Regions from separate parts of the Pinisolibacter sp. genome, predicted to be linked through region 2. Evidence: predicted binding sites of a transcription regulator. Region 2 holds the regulator's gene; each other region holds the start of a gene.
The links. The regulator PhoB, encoded in region 2, activates phosphate uptake and scavenging genes when phosphate is short. The targets are predictions, from matches to a motif close to TGTCATNNANCTGTCAT.
Positions count from the first base shown of each region.

Region 1: V7Q42_RS04345 (DUF47 domain-containing protein) is a predicted target of PhoB. The motif match lies at 1,711-1,727, and genes of this name have one in related genera.
Region 3: V7Q42_RS07180 (DUF2794 domain-containing protein) is a predicted target of PhoB. The motif match lies at 2,304-2,320, and genes of this name have one in related genera.

Region 1 covers NZ_DAIPZB010000007.1:32,725-38,892, reverse strand. Annotated here, with positions in the region: gene V7Q42_RS04355 (AbrB family transcriptional regulator) at 1-954, opposite strand, end outside; gene V7Q42_RS04350 (thioesterase family protein) at 1,151-1,633, shown strand; gene V7Q42_RS04345 (DUF47 domain-containing protein) at 1,763-2,407, shown strand; gene V7Q42_RS04340 (inorganic phosphate transporter) at 2,457-3,461, shown strand; gene V7Q42_RS04335 (NUDIX hydrolase) at 3,600-4,049, shown strand; gene V7Q42_RS04330 (methyl-accepting chemotaxis protein) at 4,218-6,167, opposite strand.
Region 2 covers NZ_DAIPZB010000047.1:23,210-29,377, forward strand. Annotated here, with positions in the region: gene V7Q42_RS17490 (ATP-binding protein) at 1-978, shown strand, start outside; gene phoU (phosphate signaling complex protein PhoU) at 1,122-1,835, shown strand; gene phoB (phosphate regulon transcriptional regulator PhoB) at 1,850-2,551, shown strand; gene V7Q42_RS17505 (GcrA family cell cycle regulator) at 2,664-3,188, opposite strand; gene V7Q42_RS17510 (aspartate aminotransferase family protein) at 3,765-4,973, shown strand; gene argF (ornithine carbamoyltransferase) at 4,973-5,905, shown strand; gene V7Q42_RS17520 (Hsp33 family molecular chaperone) at 6,012-6,168, shown strand, end outside.
Region 3 covers NZ_DAIPZB010000012.1:31,095-37,262, forward strand. Annotated here, with positions in the region: gene leuS (leucine--tRNA ligase) at 1-444, opposite strand, end outside; gene V7Q42_RS07170 (YggS family pyridoxal phosphate-dependent enzyme) at 676-1,347, shown strand; gene V7Q42_RS07175 (L,D-transpeptidase family protein) at 1,592-2,143, opposite strand; gene V7Q42_RS07180 (DUF2794 domain-containing protein) at 2,340-2,723, shown strand; gene V7Q42_RS07185 (DUF1223 domain-containing protein) at 2,772-3,554, opposite strand; gene ccmA (heme ABC exporter ATP-binding protein CcmA) at 3,846-4,478, shown strand; gene ccmB (heme exporter protein CcmB) at 4,475-5,143, shown strand; gene V7Q42_RS07200 (heme ABC transporter permease) at 5,314-6,045, shown strand; gene ccmD (heme exporter protein CcmD) at 6,042-6,168, shown strand, end outside.

The sequences.
Region 1 (6,168 bases), on a different contig from region 2:
GTCGACCGGGGTCGAGGCGGCGATGATCGCCACCGTGTCCATGCCGCCGGGCGAGGTGGCGAGGAAGGCGGTCAGGGGATCGATGCCGAGTTCGAGCACCAACAGCCACGCCAGCCCCGCCGCGAAGGCCATCAACACGACGATCGACAGCACGATCCACGGCAGCGCCCGCGCCGCATGGGCGATCGCCTCGGGCGTGAACCTGAGGCCGATGTTCCAGCCGAGCCCGGCATAGCCGACGATCAACAGCCACGGCGGCAGCACCGGCGTCAGGAGGCCACTGCCGTGCAGCACCGCCAACGCCACGATCGGCCCCATCATCACGCCGTTGGCGAGCCGCGAGAAATGTCCGATCGCCGCCGTCACCGCGACCACCGCCAACGTCACGGCCAGTCCCTGCGGATCCACCGCGGCGAGGAGATCGCGATGCGCGACGGCGCCGGCCCCGAGCCACAGGCGCGCCCCGATCGACGCCGCCGAGGCGACGAAGAGCACGCGCAGATACTGCATGAAGGCGACCAACCGAACGTCGCCGCCGTGAGCTTCCGACAGGATCACCATGGCGGTCGCCGCCCCCGGCGACGATCCCCACACCCCCGTCGTCCCCGGCACGACGCCGAACCACGACAGGAGCCAGCCGGAAGCGGTGGCGAACACCACCGTCGCCGCCACCACCGCCGTCAGGATCGGCCAGTCGGCGAGAAAGGCGGTGACGATCGACGGCGTCAACGCCGCGCCGATCATCGCCCCGATCAGCGCCTGCGAGGCGTAGACCGCCGGCCGCGGCACCACGAGGTCCGAGCCGGAGAGCCGCGCCACGATGCCGACGACGAGCGGCCCGAGGAGAAAGGCGGCCGGCAGGCGAATGAAATCGAGGGCGAGCGCCACCGCGAGCGACGCCGCCGCAAGCCCCATCCAGCGCGCCGCACGACCGGCCCGACCGTTCCCCGTCATCACCGTCCCCCTCGACGGCCGGGCAGCCATCGCCCGGGAAAGGCGCCGATCAATCACGCGCCGCCGGAAGGGGTCAAGCGCCGATCCGCGTCGCCGAACCATCGACCGCGCATGGCTGAGGTCGAAGAAACGCTTGACGCCAACCTCGTCGAACCGCTCGATGGGCGCCCGCCCGTCCGCAACCAGACCGGATCCGATGACCGACGCCCATCCCTACCTCTCCGACCGATACGCGATCGAGCCCGGCTGGGTCGACTACAACGGCCATCTCAACATGGCCTACTACAACGTCGTCTTCGATCGCGCCTGCGACGACTTCGTCGTCACGGCCGGCCTCGGTCCGGACTATCTGGCGAAACGCGGCTGTTCCTACATGACCGCCGAGATCCACGTCTGCTACCTGCGCGAAGTTTTCCTCGGCGATCCCCTCCAGGTGCGGATGCGCATCCTCGACCTCGACGACAAGCGCCTGCATCTCTTCGCCGAACTGATCCACGCCGAGGACGGCTGGGTGTCGGCGACGAGCGAGCAGATGTATCTCCACCTCGACATGAAGGCCCGCCGCGTCGTGCCCTGGGCCGCCGACGTCCGCGAAGGCCTCGAAGCCCTGTGGGCCCCGACCCGCCACCTCGCTCCTCCCGAACGAGCCGGGCGGAAGATCGGCATTCCGAAGAAGTGATGAGGGGCCGCCTCGACGCGCTCCGCCACCCCGTCGACGCCCGCCCACCGACATGCGCGCCTCACCGGACTCGCATTCGTCATCGAAACGTCATAAACCGCCCCGTCGCCAATCACTGCGGTGGGTCCGATGTTGTCCTGGTTCCGGGCGATCATGCCCAAGGAAGACGGTTTCTTCGACATGTTCGAGCGCCAGTCGAAGGTGCTCGTCGCCGGCGCCGAGGCGCTGCATCGGCTGCTCTCCGGCGCGCCCGACATCGCCGCCGCCTGCGCCGAGGTGAAGCGCCACGAGAAGGCCGCCGACGACATCACCGCCGAAGTGCTGCTGGCGGTGCGCCGCTCCTTCATCACCCCCTTCGACCGCGTCGACATCAAGGATCTGATCGAGTCGATGGACGACGCCATCGATCAGATGCACCAGACCGCCAAGGCCATCACCCTCTTCGAGGTGACCTCCTTCGACGAGCCGATGCGAGAGTTGGCGGCGATCGGCGTCGAAGCCGCGAAGCTGACGGTCGATGCGATCCCGCTCCTGCGCAAGATCGGCGCCAACGTCCACGCCATCAACGACTACGTGGTCAAGATCACCGAACTGGAGAGCCGCGCCGACAAGGTCCACGACCAGGGCCTCAAGGCGCTCTTCCTCGCCCATCGCCACTCCGATCCGATGGCCTTCACCGTCGGGGCCGAGATCTACGGCCATCTGGAGCGCGTCACCGACCGGTTCGAAGAAGTCGCCAACGAGATCTCCGGCATCGTCATCGAACACGTCTGACGGTTTCCGCCGCCCGCACGCCCGTTCTCCGTTTCGTGGACGAGGACCCATGGACGCCACGCTCGCCCTGCCCCTTCTCATCGGGCTGATCGCCGTCGCGCTCGCCTTCGACTTCCTGAACGGCCTGCACGACGCGGCGAATTCGATCGCCACCATCGTCTCCACCCGGGTTCTGTCGCCGCAGTACGCGGTGATGTGGGCGGCGTTCTTCAACTTCATCGCCTTCCTGTTCTTCGGCCTGCACGTCGCCCAGACCATCGGCAAGGGCATCGTCGAGGCCTCGATCATCGACCCGCGCGTCGTCTTCGGCGCGCTCTCCGGCGCCATCGTCTGGAACGTCGTCACCTGGCTCGGGGGCATCCCGTCGTCGTCGTCGCACGCCCTCGTCGGCGGTCTCGTCGGCGCCGGCGTCGCCAAGGCCGGCGTCTCCGCCGTGGTGATGTCGGGCTTCATGAAGACCGCCTTCGCCATCGTGCTGTCGCCGTTGGTCGGCTTCACCCTGGCGCTCGTCCTCATGGTCGTCGTCAGTTGGGTCGGACGCCCGTTCACGCCCTTCGCCATCGACAAGAGCTTCCGCTCGCTGCAGTTCGTCTCGGCTTCGCTCTATTCGCTCGGCCACGGCGGCAACGACGCCCAGAAGACCATGGGCATCATCGCCGTGCTGCTCTATTCGCAGGGCCATCTCGGCGAGACCTTCCACGTGCCCTTCTGGGTGGTGATCACCTGTCAGGCGGCGATGGGTCTCGGCACCCTCTTCGGCGGCTGGCGCATCGTCCACACCATGGGTTCCAAGATCACCCGCCTCACCCCGATGCAGGGCTTCTGCGCCGAGACCGGCGGCGCCATCACCCTGTTCATGGCGACCGGCCTCGGCATCCCCGTCTCCACCACCCACACCATCACCGGCTCGATCATCGGCGTCGGCTCGGCCCGGCGCACCTCGGCCGTGCGCTGGAACATCGCCTCCGGCATCGTCGTCGCCTGGGTGGTGACCATCCCCGCCTCCGCCGCCATCGCCGCGGCGACCTGGTGGCTCGTCGGCCTGTTCGCCTGAGGAGGACGGTGGGCGTCACCGTCGTGACGCGCCGCCGCCGTCTTTCGAACCGCTTCGCAGGTCAGTCTGGCCATTCGCCTGGAACGACTCGCGCGATCGGCGCATGCTTCCCGACCCATCCCCTCGCCCACCCGCCCGATGCCCAAGCCCGCCACCTCGAAATCCTCGCCCGAGAGGCTGCCGCAGATCGCCGCCCTGCCGATGCGCAAGGTCGACGGTCGCGTCGAGGTGTGCCTGGTGACGACGCGCGAGACCGGCCGCTGGACGGTGCCGAAGGGTTGGCCGATGAAGGGCGTGCCCGACCACCGAGCCGCCGCGATCGAGGCCGAACAGGAGGCCGGTGTCGTCGGCAAGCCGCTGAAGAAGCCGCTCGGCACCTTCGACTACTGGAAGCGCCGCGCCGACCGCTTCGACCTCGTCCGCGTCACCGTCTATCGCCTGAAGGCGCGCAAGCTCCTCTCCACCTGGAAGGAGATGGCCGAACGGCAGGTGCGCTGGATGAGCCTCGACGACGCCGCCACCGCCGTCGACGAGCCGGGTCTGAAGGCGATGCTGCGCGGCCTCGAGGCGAGCGCGCCGGCGAAGTGATGCGGAGTTCGGATGAACACATCCGAACGTCGTATTCCGTTCGTCCGAGAACCGTGTCCACACGAAGGGTTCCCGGACGAGTTAGGACCGGTCTGGCGAAGAGATCCTCCGGATCTCTTTCGGCGCCGAAGGCCGGAGACATCGACGTCCCGACCTTCGGAGACGCGCTCACGCCGCCCGGAGATCGGCGAGGAAGCCGGCGACCGCCGCCTGCAACGCTTCCGCCTGATGGGTGAGTTCCCCGGCCGCCGACAACACCTGGGACGAAGCGGCGCTGGAGTTCTCCGCCGCCGCGCTCACCCCGGTGATGTTGGCGGAGACGTCGGACGCCCCCTGCGCCGCCTGTCCGACGTTGCGGGCGATCTCTCGCGTCGTCTCGCTCTGGCGGTCCACCGCCGTGGCGATCGCCCCGGCGATGCCGTTCATCGCCTCGATCGTGCTGCCGACCGAGGCCATGGCGCCGGCGGCGAGCTGCGTCGAGCCCTGGATCGCCTGCACCTGCGTGCCGATCTCCGCCGTGGCGTGGGCGGTCTGCTCGGCGAGCCCCTTGACCTCCTGTGCGACGATGGCGAAGCCCCGCCCCGCCTCGCCGGCGCGGGCCGCCTCGATGGTGGCGTTGAGCGCCAACAGGTTGGTCTTGGCCGCGATCTCCTGGATCAGCTGGATGATCGAACCGATGCGATCGGCGGCGACCGACAGATCGTTCACCTGGGTCCGCGTCGCCGCCGCTTCCGCCGTCGCCTTGGCGGCGATGCCGGACGACTCGGCCACCTGACGCCCAACCTCACGCACGGTGGCGGAGAGGTCTTCGGTCGCCACCGCGACGCTGCGGACGTTGGCGGCCGCCTCTTCCGAGGCGCCGGCCACCGCCACCGACTGGGCCGACACCTGTTCGGCCGACGCCGAGAGCGTCTGCGCCGCGATCTCGAGATCGCCGGCCGATCGGGTGACCGTGGCGACCACCGCCCCGACCCGCCGCTCGAACTCCGCCGCCAGCTCGAACATCGCCTTGCGCCGGATCGCCTCGGCCCGCGACGCCTCCTCCGCCTGCATCGCCTCGAGCCGGCGCCTTTCGCGGGCGTTGTCGCGGAACACCGCGACCGCACGAGCCATCCGCCCCATCTCGTTGGTCCTGTCGCCGCCGGGAATCTCGACCTCGAGATCGCCACCGGCGAGCCGCACCATGCCTTCGGTCATCGTCCGGATCTGACGCGACACCGATCGGCCGATCAGACCGGCCACCGAACCGAGGATGAGGACGATCGCCGCGAAGGCCCGGATCATCCGGCTCTCGGTGACGCTCGCCGTTTCCGCCGCATCGGTCTTCGCCGCCGAGGCCGACGCCTCGCTCGCCCGTTCGAGGTCGGCGAGCCCGGCCTCGACGGTCCGGTGCGCCGTTTCCGCCGCGGCGCGGGCTTCGATCAACCCGCGATCGCCCGCGACCCACCCGAGGAAATTGCGGCGGTAGATCTCGATCGACCGATCGAGACCGACCCGGTCCATCAATGGGACCTCGAGATCCATCGTCAGTTTGGCGAGCTGTTCCGCTCGCTTGGTGAAATCGCCGACGTATTTCTCGTCGTGGCGCAGCATGTAGTCCTTCTCGTGCCGGCGCATCATCAGGAGCAGCACCTGCGCCCTGGGATCGTCGAGCTTGCCCACGGTCTTCTCGATCTCGTGTGCCCCGGTTCTGAGATCGCCTTCGAGGCCCGACTGCGGATCGAGACCGATCTTCGTCCGTGTCTCCACCAGTTCGGCGAAACGCGCGCCGTAGGCCGACACACCGGCGGCCACCGCGTCGACCTTGCTCCGCAGGTCGCCGGCGCCGATCGCCGCGACCTCCTTGCCGAGAACCGCGATCTCGGCTTCCGCGATGCTGCGGAACTCGCCGTGGCGCGTCACCTCCCCGGCGTCGAGGGTCAGAAGGAACGCCTGCTCGGCACGCCGCATCTGGAGGAGATCGCGATCGATGCGCCGCACCCGGTTGGCCGATCGGTCGGCCGCTTCCGCTTCCGCCAACTTCGCGTCTTCGTGGGCTTTGCCGGCGACGTGGATCGCACCGATGATCATCACGCTGGCGACGGCGATCACGACGATCGCGCCGAGTTGCGACCGCATT
Region 2 (6,168 bases):
TATCCCGGCGTCCGCCCCGGCGATCCCCTGGTCTTCCGCCTGCGTTTCACCGTGCTCCACGATGCCTTCGCCCGTGTCGTCGCCGAGGCGCGGCCCGAGACCGTCGAATGGCAGGAGAAGGTGCCGACCGATCGCTGGCTCGAGGCCCACCTCGCCCCGATCCATCGCCCGGTGGCCGACGGCGAGACGGACGCGGGGCCGCCGAGCTGGGTGCTCCTGCGCATCGAGGACCTGACCGAGACGCGCCGAGTGGAGCGCATGCGCGCCGACTTCGTCGCCAACGCCAGCCACGAGTTGCGCACCCCGCTCACCGCCGTCATCGGCTTCCTCGAGACCCTCCAGGGACCGGCGCGCGACGACGCCAAGGTGCGCGACCGCTTCCTCGGCGTCATGGCCGAACAGGCCGGGCGCATGAAGCGCCTGATCGACGACCTCTTGTCGCTCTCCCGCCTCGAGATGCGCGCCCACGTCCGCCCCGAGGCGACGGTCGATCTCTGCGAGATCCTCCGGCAGGTCGCCGATCTGGTGTCGCCGGCCGCCTCCGCCGCCGGAGTGGATCTGCAACTCTTCGGCTGCGAGACGCCGCGGACGGTGCGCGGCGACCGCGAGGAATTGCTGCAGGTCTTCACCAATCTGATCGAGAACGGCGTGAAATACGGCGGCTCCGGCGGTCGCGTCGAGGTCACCGTCGCCACCGACCCGGCCGACGCGCGCCTCGTCGTCGCCACCGTGCGCGATTTCGGCGAAGGCATCGATCCGGTCCACCTGCCGCGGCTCACCGAGCGCTTCTATCGCGCCCACACCGAGAAGGCCGGCGCGACCCGCGGGACCGGCCTCGGCCTCGCCATCGTCAAACACATCGTCACCCGCCACGGTGGCCGGCTGACCATCGAATCCGTACCCGGCGAAGGGTCCACCTTCTCCGTGCGCCTCGATCGGCGCGTCATCGCCTCGGCGAAGAGCGAAGACGGACAATAGGTTGAACCGTCACGAAACTGTCGTTTGCGTGTCATAGAAGAGGGGCCGTCGAGGCGACCCGCCGCACCTTCGCCGGTGCGCATGTCGACCGGCGACGGCGGGCGGGGCGAAGGCGTGGCCCACCCCGATGAGGAGAGCATCCGATGACCGATCACATCGTCAGTTCCTATGATCAGGAACTCCAGGGTCTCGCCGGCCAGATCGCCGAGATGGGCGGCATGGCCGAGGGTCTGGTGGCCGACGCCATCACCGCTCTGGTGCGCGGCGACACCGCGCTCGCCCAGAAGGTGATCCTCTCCGATCAGCGCCTCGACCGGCTGCAGCATCAGGTCGAGGAACAGGCGATCCGCATCATCGCCAAGCGCCAGCCGATGGCTCGCGACCTGCGCGAGATCTTCGGCGCCATGCGGGTGTCGGCCGATCTCGAGCGGGTCGGCGACCTCGCCAAGAACATCGCCAAGCGTGTCGTCGCCATGGGCGGTGTCGTCCAGATCAAGCGCATCGTCATCGGCGTCGAGCATCTCTCCGAGATCGCGCTCGAGCAGTTGAAGAACGTGCTCGACAGCTACACCTCGCGCGACGCCGCCGAGGCCATGGCGGTGCGCAATCGCGACGACCAGATCGACGCGCTCTACACCTCGCTGTTCCGCGAACTCCTCACCTACATGATGGAGGATCCGCGCAACATCACCTTCTGCACCCACCTCTTGTTCTGCGCCAAGAACGTCGAGCGCATCGGCGACCACGCCACCAACATCGCCGAGATCGTCCACTACGTGGCCACCGGCGAACAGCTTCTCGACGAGCGCCACAAGATCGACGAGACCGCGGACATGCCGCCGGTGGCACAGGGCTGAGACGGGGACGGGCGATGGCGCGCGTGTTGATCGTCGAGGACGAGGAGGCGCTCGGTCTCCTCCTGCGCTACAACCTCGAAGCGGAGGGCTACGACGTCGAAGTCGTCACCCGCGGCGACGAGGCCGACACGCGGCTGAAGGAGTCGGTTCCCGATCTCCTCATCCTCGACTGGATGCTGCCCGGCCTCTCCGGCATCGAGCTGTGCCGCCGCCTGCGCGCCCGCCCCGAGACCGAGCGCCTGCCGATCATCATGCTCACCGCCCGTGGCGAGGAGAGCGAGCGCATCCGCGGTCTCGCCACCGGTGCCGACGACTACGTCGTCAAGCCGTTCTCGACGCCGGAACTGATGGCCCGCGCCCGCGCCATCCTGCGCCGCGCCCGCCCCGAACTCGTCTCCACCGTGTTGAAGGCCGGCGATCTCGAGATCGATCGCGAGACCCATCGGGTACGCCGGTCGGGGCGCGAGATCCATCTCGGCCCGACCGAATACCGCCTGCTCGAGTTCCTCATGCAGTCGCCCGGCCGGGTCTACTCGCGCGAGCAACTGCTCGACGGCGTGTGGGGCATGGACGTCTATGTCGACGAACGCACCGTCGACGTCCACATCGGCCGCCTGCGCAAGGCGATCAACCGCACCCGCGATCGCGACCCGATCCGTACCGTCCGCGGTTCCGGTTACGCCTTCGACGACCAGTTCACCGCCTCCGCCGGCTGACGGTCGGCGCGGTCCGGACCCGGTCCGCCTCGCATCGCCCGCTCCCGAAACGAAAGAGAGCCCGGAGGATCGCCTCCGGGCTCTCTTCGCGTTCGCTGCGGCCGACGGGGTCTCAGCCCCGCATCATCCGCCTGTCCTTGCGGCGGTCGGAGACCGGCTGATAGGCGATGCGGGCGTGGTAGCCGCAGTAGGGGATGCCGACGTCGGAGCGACGGGCGCAGAAGTGGAAGTCGGCGGCGCTCGGGTCGCCGATCGGCCACTTGCAGGTCTGCTCGTTGATCTGCAGCACCGAGGCGTTGGCGATCAACGGCTCCTCGGAGAGCGAATAGATCGCCGGCTGCGGCGCCGGCTGGGGGCGGGCGACGGGCGCGGAATCGGCCTTCAGCGCCACCGCGCCGATCGACACCGGACCGCCGGAGGCGCGTCCCGACGACGTCGCCGGCCGGCTCGCCGGCTTCTTCGGACGGGCCGCCTGCGGCTGCGGCGCCTTGGCCCGGCCGGAGAGGCCGAGACGATGCACCTTGCCGATCACCGCATTGCGGGTGACACCGCCGAGTTCACCGGCGATCTGACTGGCGGAGAGCCCTTCGCTCCACAGCTTCTTCAAGAGCTCGACCCGCTCGTCGGTCCAGGAGATCATCGCGTCCTCGCTGTCGGTGTGCGCACCCCGTCTTCGAATCCCTCTCCATCCGGAGGGATCCTCCGGTCGACGTGGGGGTTCCACGCCGGACGAACGATGGCGGGAGACTCGGGGACTGAGGGTACGCCGCACGAGATGTCGTGCTTAATGAAAGGTAAACTACACTATCCGTAGACTCGGCTTCAACCCGCCGGCCGTCGCTTTCGGTGGATGAACGATGCCTTTTCCCCAGCCTTGAGTCCGATCTGCAACAGCGGGTGCTCGACGTCTCGCCCACGCGCGCCGCGACCCTCCGCCGCCGTCGCCGCGGCGAATTCGAAGGCGCGGAAACGTTGACATTTCCGGCCGTTCTCCTGCATTATGCGGGCGAAACCCGGTGCCGCCGTCGAGGCGGCATCGTTCGTTTTCGGCCCTCCGTTCCGTGACGTCCGGATGGGCCGTTCCAACCGAAATCGGGATGTCGGACCTCGGCGTGCCCGGTCGCGGATCTCGGCTCCTCGCATCGGGAGACGGGACCCTCCGCGCCGCCGCCGTGGATTTCGCTTTCCCGGACACGATCGCCGGAGACGTACCATGACCGAGACCTCGCTCTTCTCGACCTTCGCTCGGGCCGATCTCGCCTTCGAGCGAGGCGAGGGCGTGTGGCTCGAGACCGCTTCGGGCGAGCGCTATCTCGACATGATGGCCGGCATCGCGGTCAACGCGCTCGGCCACTGTCATCCCCATCTCGTCGCCGCCCTGAAGGATCAGGCCGAGAAGCTGTGGCACGTGTCGAACGTCTTCGCCGCGCCCCATCAGGAGCGTCTCGCCCGTCGCCTCACCGAGACCTCCTTCGCCGACCGGGTGTTCTTCACCAACTCGGGCGCCGAGGCGCTCGAATGCGCCATCAAGACGGCGCGTCGCTGGCAGTGGTCGAAGGGCCGGCCGGAGCGCTATCGGCTGATCACCTTCGAGGGCGCCTTCCACGGCCGCACGCTGGCGACCATCGCCGCCGGCGGCCAGGAGAAGTACCTCGAAGGCTTCGGCCCCAAGGTCGAAGGCTTCGACAGCGTCGAGGGTTTCGACGAGGCCGCGGTGCTCGCCGCCATCGGTCCGGAGACCGCCGGCATCCTGATCGAGCCGATCCAGGGTGAAGGTGGCGTGCGGCCGGCGCCGGCCTCCTTCCTGTCCTGGCTGCGCAATCTCTGCGACGAACTCGACCTGCTGCTGATCTTCGACGAGGTCCAGTGCGGCCTCGGCCGCACCGGCCACCTGTGGGCCTATCAGTCGGTCGGCGTCACCCCGGACATCCTCGCCTCGGCCAAGGGCATCGGCGGCGGCTTCCCGCTCGGCGCCTGCCTCGCCACCGAGGACGCCGCGTCCGGCATGACCGCCGGCACCCACGGCACCACCTACGGCGGCAACCAGCTCGCCATGGCGGTCGGCAACGCCGTTCTCGACGTCGTCCTCGCCCCCGGCTTCCTCGACGAGGTCAAGCAGAAGGGTCTGAAACTCAAACAGAAGCTCGCCTCGCTGGTCGATCTCCACGACGGCATCTTCGAGGAGGTGCGCGGCGACGGCCTGCTGCTCGGCCTGAAGTGCCGGGTGCCGGCGGCGCGCGCCGTCGCGGCGATGCGCGAGAGCAAGCTGCTCACCGTCGGCGCCGGCGACAACGTCGTCCGTTTCCTGCCGGCCCTGGTGGTCGGCGATGCGGAGATCGACGAGGCGGTGGCGCGGGTCGAAGCGGCCGCCCATGCCCTGGAAAGTGGATACGGACTCGGCGAGAAGGGAGCCGCGGCGTGATGTTGAAGAGCGGTGAACGTCATTTTCTCGATCTGACCGACGTCTCCGGCGCCGAGTTGCGCGCCATCATGGAGGAATCGAAGCGCCTGAAGAGCGTCCGCGACGGCGCCTTCGCCAACCAGGGTCCGCTCGCCGGCAAGGTGCTGGCGATGATCTTCGAGCGTCCCTCGACCCGCACCCGCGTCTCCTTCGACGTCGGCATGCGCGAGCTCGGCGGTCAGACGGTGATGCTCACCGGCGAGGAGATGCAGCTCGGCCGCGGCGAGACCATCGCCGACACCGCCCGTGTGCTCTCCCGCTACGTCGACGCCATCATGATCCGCATCCTCGATCACGACGCGCTGAAGGAACTGGCGGCCAACGCCACCGTGCCGGTGATCAACGGCCTGACCAAACATTCCCATCCCTGCCAGATCATGGCCGATATCCTCACCTTCGAGGAGCATCGCGGCCCGATCGCCGGCAAGACGGTGGCCTGGACCGGCGACACCAACAACGTGCTGGCCTCGTGGATTCACGCCGCGGCGCGCTTCGACTTCAACCTGCGCATCGCCACCCCGCCGAGCCTCGCCCCCAAGACCGACATCGTCGCCTGGGCTCGCAAGAACGGCGCTTCGGTGCACCTCACCACCGACGCCCACGAGGCGGTCGACGGCGCCGACTGCGTCGTCACCGACACCTGGGTGTCGATGGGCGACGACGAGAGCGAGCGCCGCCACAACCTGCTGAAGCCGTTCCAGGTCAACGGACGCCTGATGGCGGCGGCCAATCAGGACGCCATCTTCATGCACTGCCTGCCCGCCCATCGCGAGGAGGAGGTGACCGAAGAGGTGATCGACGGCCCGCAGTCGGTGGTCTTCGACGAGGCGGAGAACCGCCTCCACGCCCAGAAGGGCGTGCTCGCCTGGTGTCTCGGGGCGGTCGGAGCCTGATACCCTCGCAATGCCGGGGGCGACGCCCCATATCGACGCCAATCCGAGCCGGCCGGCCTCGTGACGAGGAGGCCGGCTCGCTTCTTTCCGTGAGCCCGAGACCGACATGAGCGACACCGCCGCCCTCGACACCGTCCTGCCCTTCGCCGTGCCCGAGCTCGACGTGCGCGGCCGTGTCGTCCACCTCGGCCCCGCCCTCGATGCCATCCTCGCCCGCCACGCCTATCCCGAGCCGGTCGCCCGCCTCCTCGCCGAGGCGATCG
Region 3 (6,168 bases), on a different contig from region 2:
GCCGGCCTCGAAGAAGTCGACGAACATCTTCTGCTGGTGGCGGTAGTAGTCCGGCGAGCAGGTGGCGACCTCGCGCTTCCAGTCCAGCGACAGACCCATGGTCTTCAGCTGGTTGCGCATGGTGGCGATGTTCTCGTAGGTCCACTTGGCGGGATGGACCTTCATCTGCATGGCGGCGTTCTCGGCCGGCAGGCCGAAGGCATCCCAGCCCATCGGGTGCAGCACCGAGAAGCCCTTGGCGCGCTTGTAGCGTGCCACCACGTCGCCCATGGTGTAGTTGCGGACGTGACCCATGTGGATGCGTCCCGACGGATAGGGGAACATCTCGAGGACGTAGTACTTCGGCCGCGTATCGTCGTTGGAGGTGGCGAAGACGTCCTTCTCGGCCCAGGTCTTCTGCCACTTCGGTTCGGATTCGCGGGGGTTGTAGCGCTCGGAAGCCATGGATCTCGTCGTCCGTCGGGTCGGGTTCGGGCGGCGCCACGCGAGAGTTCGGGATCGCGCGATGTGCGTCGTCTCTGGTCGGCGCCGACCTTCACCAGAAAGACGCGGACGGGTCAATGGTTTCCGGCCGATTCCGGCGCCTGCGGCAGCGTTCGCGAGAGGGTGCGTGGCGGATCGGTCGCCCTTCGTGCTAAGGCGGCGGGCATCGAGACCCGCGAGGACCGCTCATCCATGACCGCCGCCGACAATCTCGCCGAGATCCGCAACCGCATCACCCGCGCCACCCGCATCGCCGGCCGCCCGGCCGGATCGGTCACGCTGGTGGCGGTGTCGAAGACCTTCTCGATCGAAGAGATCCGCCCGGTGATCGAAGCGGGGCAGCGGGTGTTCGGCGAGAACCGGGTGCAGGAGGCGAAGGCCAAGTGGCCGACCCTGCGCGCCGAGACGGGCGATCTCGAGCTGCACCTCATCGGTCCGCTGCAGTCGAACAAGGCCGGCGAGGCGGTCGAGCTCTTCGACGTGATCCACACGGTCGATCGCGACAAGATCGCCGCGGCACTCGCAGCCGAGATGGCGAAGCAGGGACGGCGGCCGCGGCTCTTCGTCCAGGTCAACACCGGGGCGGAGCCGCAGAAGGCGGGTGTCGATCCGCGGGAGGCGGTCGCCTTCGTCGAGCGGTGCCGGAACGAGCACGGATTGGCGATCGACGGGCTGATGTGCATCCCGCCGGCCGAGGACGCGCCGGGTCCGCATTTCGCGCTGTTGGCCATGCTGGCGAAGGAGGCGGGGGCCGGCGGGCTGTCGATGGGCATGTCGTCCGACTTCGAGACGGCGATCGATCTCGGCGCCACCCATGTCCGCGTCGGCAGCGCCATCTTCGGGACGCGACCGAAACCGGTGTGAGTGCCCGTCGGACGAGTCCGGCGATTCGATGCAATCACGAAATGATTTCGATATCGAAACGATAGACTCGCACAGAGACTCCTGGGCGGCTGTTTCCGCAGTGGTTCGACCCTTCGGTGCAGCGGCGACGAACGGCCGTGGGTGAGACTCTCAGGGGCCTTGGCGTCGATCTTCGATTCGAGCCCGTTTCGATTCGGCCGAAGCGAGGTCGGTCACCGAGCCGTCTGCTCTCTGCCCGAGTCGGTCAGCCGATCACCATCACCGGGTGTGGACCGAGCCGCGGCAACAGCCGGCGCATGTCCTCGGGGCGGAGCGCGACGCAGCCGGCGGTCGGCTCGAAGCCGTCGCGGGCGAGGTGGAAGAAGATGGCACTGCCACGCCCGATCACCCGCCGCCGGACGTTGGCATCGAGGACGATCACCACGTCGTAGAGATGATCGTCGCGCCGCATCACTTCGTGCGATCCGCGGAACGGTAGACGGACCGGGCGATTGTAGCGGCCGTCGGCCACATCGTCGCACCAGCCGTCGTCGGCGCGAATCGGCGAGAGCGGCACCGGACCGCCCGGCGGCAGAGCGCGATCGGCGCGGCGATGGCCGTAGAGCAGGGCGAAGCGGCCGACCGGAGTGGCGCCGTCGCCTTCCCGCTTGAAACGCGTCAGGCCGGAGCGACCGAGGGCGCACGGCAGGGTGATGCCGGCGACGGTGAGGAGGCCGAGATGCGGCGCGGCGCCGGGACGCCGGCGGACGCGAAGGAGACGCGGCTTCGAGGCGGCGGCGGGGCGGCGAAGCGACAAGGGCAACGAGCCTCCTCGAGAATGCGCTCGGAGATCGACCTTCGCCGCGGGCGCGCCACTTGGCAATCGCCGTGTCGCGCAAATGCCGGCGCCGCCCCGGAATCATGCCGGGCGCCGCCCCGGAGATCACCGCTTGCCAGCACCGGCGGTCCGTCGGATCATGACATTTCGACGAAACGGTTCGGGAGGCGGTCTCTTGAGCGAGGGTATGGGCGGCGGCGTGCCGGGGGGCGACGACGCCGGACCGTCGGTGATCCGGCTGGCTCGGGCGAAGGAGGATCGCGAGGTCACCTTCGATCGGCGCGAGCTCTTCGAGATCCTGCGCGTCTACGGGCGGATGGTGGCGAGCGGCGAGTGGCGCGACTACGCCATCGACCATCTCGCCGATCGGGCGGTGTTCTCGGTGTTCCGGCGCACTTCGGAGACGCCGCTCTTCCGCATCGAGAAGACCCCGAAACTGGCGGCGCGTCAGGGCGCCTATGCGGTGATCGACCAGGGCGGGCGCATCCTCAAGCGCGGTGCCGATCTCGCCCGCGTCGTCGCGGTGCTGGAGAAGAAGCCGAAACTCGTCGAAATCTGACGATCACGCCGCACCGAACGATGCGGCCGGCGCTTTCGCGCGGGGGGCTCAGGAGCCGAGCCGCTCGACCCGGCGGGCGCCGAGGATCGGGCCGGGACCGCCCTCGCCTTCCGCCTGCAACAGGATGGCGCACCCTTCCTCGTTCTCGTGGACCATCTCCTGGCGCGGCAACTCGATGCGCAGCGCCTTGCCCTTCCACATGCCGATCGGCTGGAGCGCCTTGACCAGGTGGGTGTAGGTGACGGTCCTGCCGGAGTTCTCGCCGCGGCCGATCGGGATCGTGCGGGTGCGGTCGTAGCGGACGAGCCAGACGGTGGCGCGGGTTCCGGCGAGGGCGTCCGGCCCGTCGGCGATACGAACGACGAGCGAATCGCGGGTCGTCTCGGCGTCGACGTCGACCATCGGCGCCTCGTTCTTGTCGACGAGGGCCGAAACGGTGCTCTCGATCGCGTCGCGATCGCTGCCGACGACATGGGTGCGGCCGTCGATCACCACCTGCGGGGTGTAGACGGTGCGGTCGCCGCGCGCTTCGGCATAGCCGCGTTGGCGCTGGGTGAATTCGGGGCGGGCGGCGGTGTCCTTCCAGCCGAGATAGTCCCAGTAGTCGACGGCGAAGGTGAGCGCGACCAGCGTGTCGTCGGCGGCGAGGCGGCCGAGGAGGGCGTCGGCGGGCGGGCACTTGCCGCAGCCCTGGCTGGTGAAGAGCTCGATGACGGCGCGCGGCCGGCTCTCGCCGGCGACGGCGGCCCCACCCGCGACGAAGACCGTTGCGACGACGGCGGCACATGCGGCGGTGACCGCTATGGCGAGTGCGCCCGGTTTCGTCGACACCTGTTCCACCTCGTCGGGGTTGATGCGTGGCGCGCCGACGTCGTCCAGGGGCGACGGCGTCGGTCGGAACCGCGGGCGGAGAATAGTCCGCTGGTCGGCTCTCGAACCAGTCACTTCGGGGTGAGAACCCGCGAAATGACGGAATTTCGTCGTGAACCCTGGCCGTCGCGACCGATCCGCGCTCCACCGACCGACATTCTCGCGGTTTCCCGTCGCGGCGTCTTCCTGTAAGAGGCAGGCGAGAACCGGTCGCGCCGAGAGGTCGGCGCCTTCAGACGAGCGGACGGGAGCATGTCGACCAGCGTGAAACGCCTCATCGGCCGTTCCCTGTCGCTCGATCGCGGTGGCCGACGGGTGTTGCAGGATCTCTCCTTCGAGGCGGTGGCCGGCAGCGCGCTCGTCGTCACCGGCTCCAACGGCGCCGGCAAGTCGACGCTGCTGCGCCTGATCGCCGGGCTGCTCCGGCCGGTCGCCGGGGAGATCTCCGTCGAGGGCGGCGATCCGGAGCTGACCATTCCGCAGCAGTGCCACTATTTCGGCCATATGGACGCTCTCAAACCGCAGCTGTCGGTGGAGGAGAATCTCGGCTTCTGGCGTACCTTCGCCGGCACGCCGGACGACACGGTGATCGAGGCGCTCGATCGCGTCGGGCTGGCACGTCTGGCGACGCTGCCGGCGGCGTATCTGTCGGCCGGCCAGCGGCGGCGCCTCGCCTTCGCGCGGCTGCTCGTCACGAAGCGGCCGATCTGGCTGCTCGACGAGCCGACCTCGGCGCTCGACGCGGCGTCGGAGGCGCGGTTGCTCGAGATCGTCGGCGAACATCTCACCGCCGGCGGTCTGGTGGTGGCGGCGACGCATCTCGCCCTGCCGTTCGAGCGCATGGACAGCCTGCGCCTCGGCGCCAGCGTGGTGGAGGCGGCATGAGCGCGCTCTCCTCCCTCTTCGTGCGCGAGATGAAGCTCGCCACCCGGGTCGGCGGCGGCGCGCTGATGGGGGCGCTGTTCTTCCTGATCGTGGTGACGGTGGTCCCCTTCGGCGTCGGACCGGACCTCAATCTCCTCGCCCGAATCGGTCCGGCGATCCTGTGGATCGGCGCCCTGCTCGCCACGCTGCTATCGCTCGATCGCCTGTTCCAGGCCGACCGCGACGACGGCGGGCTCGATCTGATCCTGATGGGCGAAACGCCGCTCGAGCTGGTGGTGCTGGTGAAGTGCCTGGCCCATTGGACGGCGACCGGGCTGCCGCTGGTGATCGCCTCGCCGGTGCTGGCGATCTTCATGAACATGGAGCCGGTGGCGATCGGTGCGACGACGCTGACGCTGGCGGTCGGTACGCCGGCCCTGACCTTCGTCGGGGCGATCGGCGCGGCGCTCACCGTCTCCTTGCGGCGCGGCGGGCTGCTGCTCGCCATCCTGGTGTTGCCGCTCACCGTGCCGGTGATGATCTTCGGGGTGTCGGCGGCGACGGCGGCGGTCCAGGAACCGGTGCCGTTCGCCACGCCGTTCTCGATCCTCGCCGCGCTCGGACTGTTCTCGATGGTGCTCGGGCCGATCGCCGGGGCGGCGGCGCTGCGCTTCGCCGGCGACTGAGGTCACGTCGACTTGATCCGTCGCAAGGCGTTGCGGCCGAATACGCCTCATTGATGCCGCGCCGTTCGGGCTCTAGAACGGGTCGCGACGGAGAAGCAGAGCGGAAGCGGTGGGCCGGAAGGTCGCCGACGACGCCGGGACCCGAGACGGGGACCCCACGGGACGAGACGATGCGTCTGATCGATTACGCCAATCCCACACGTTTCCTCGGCCTGTCGGCGACGCTGCTGCCATGGCTCGCCGCGGTGACGGCGATCACCTTCGCGGTCGGGCTCTACATGGTCTTCTTCGTCGCGCCGGCCGACTATCAGCAGGGCGAGACGGTGAAGATCATGTACATCCACGTGCCTTTCGCGTGGTTGTCGATGTTCTGCTACATGACCATGGCGGCCTCGGCTTTCGGCACGCTGGTGTGGCGCCATCCGCTCGCCGACGTTTCGGCCAAGTGTGCGGCGCCGATCGGTGCGGCCTTCACCTTCCTGGCGCTGGCGACCGGTTCGCTGTGGGGCAAGCCGATGTGGGGCACCTGGTGGGTGTGGGACGCCCGCCTCACCTCGGTGCTGGTGCTGTTCATCATGTATCTCGGCCTGATCGCACTGCAGGAGACGATCGAGGATCCGGCGCGGGCCGCCAAGGCGAGCGCCATCCTGACGCTGGTCGGCGTCGTCAACATCCCGATCATCAAGTTCTCGGTCGACTGGTGGAACACGCTGCATCAGCCGTCGTCGGTGTTCCGCATGGGCGGATCGACCATCGCGACGTCGATGCTGGTGCCGCTCCTGGTCATGGCGGTCGCCTTCACCCTGCTCTTCCTCGTCTTCCATCTCATGGCGATGCGCAACGAGATCCTGAGGCGACGGATCCGCGCCATGCGCATGATCGAAGCGGCGGGAGCGGAATGACCATGTTCGGAAACCACGCCGGCTTCATCTTCGCCGCCTACGGCATCGCCATTCTGGTGATCGCGGCGCTGTTCGTCTGGATCGTCGTCGACGGTCGCAGTCAGCGCCGGCAGCTCGCCGATC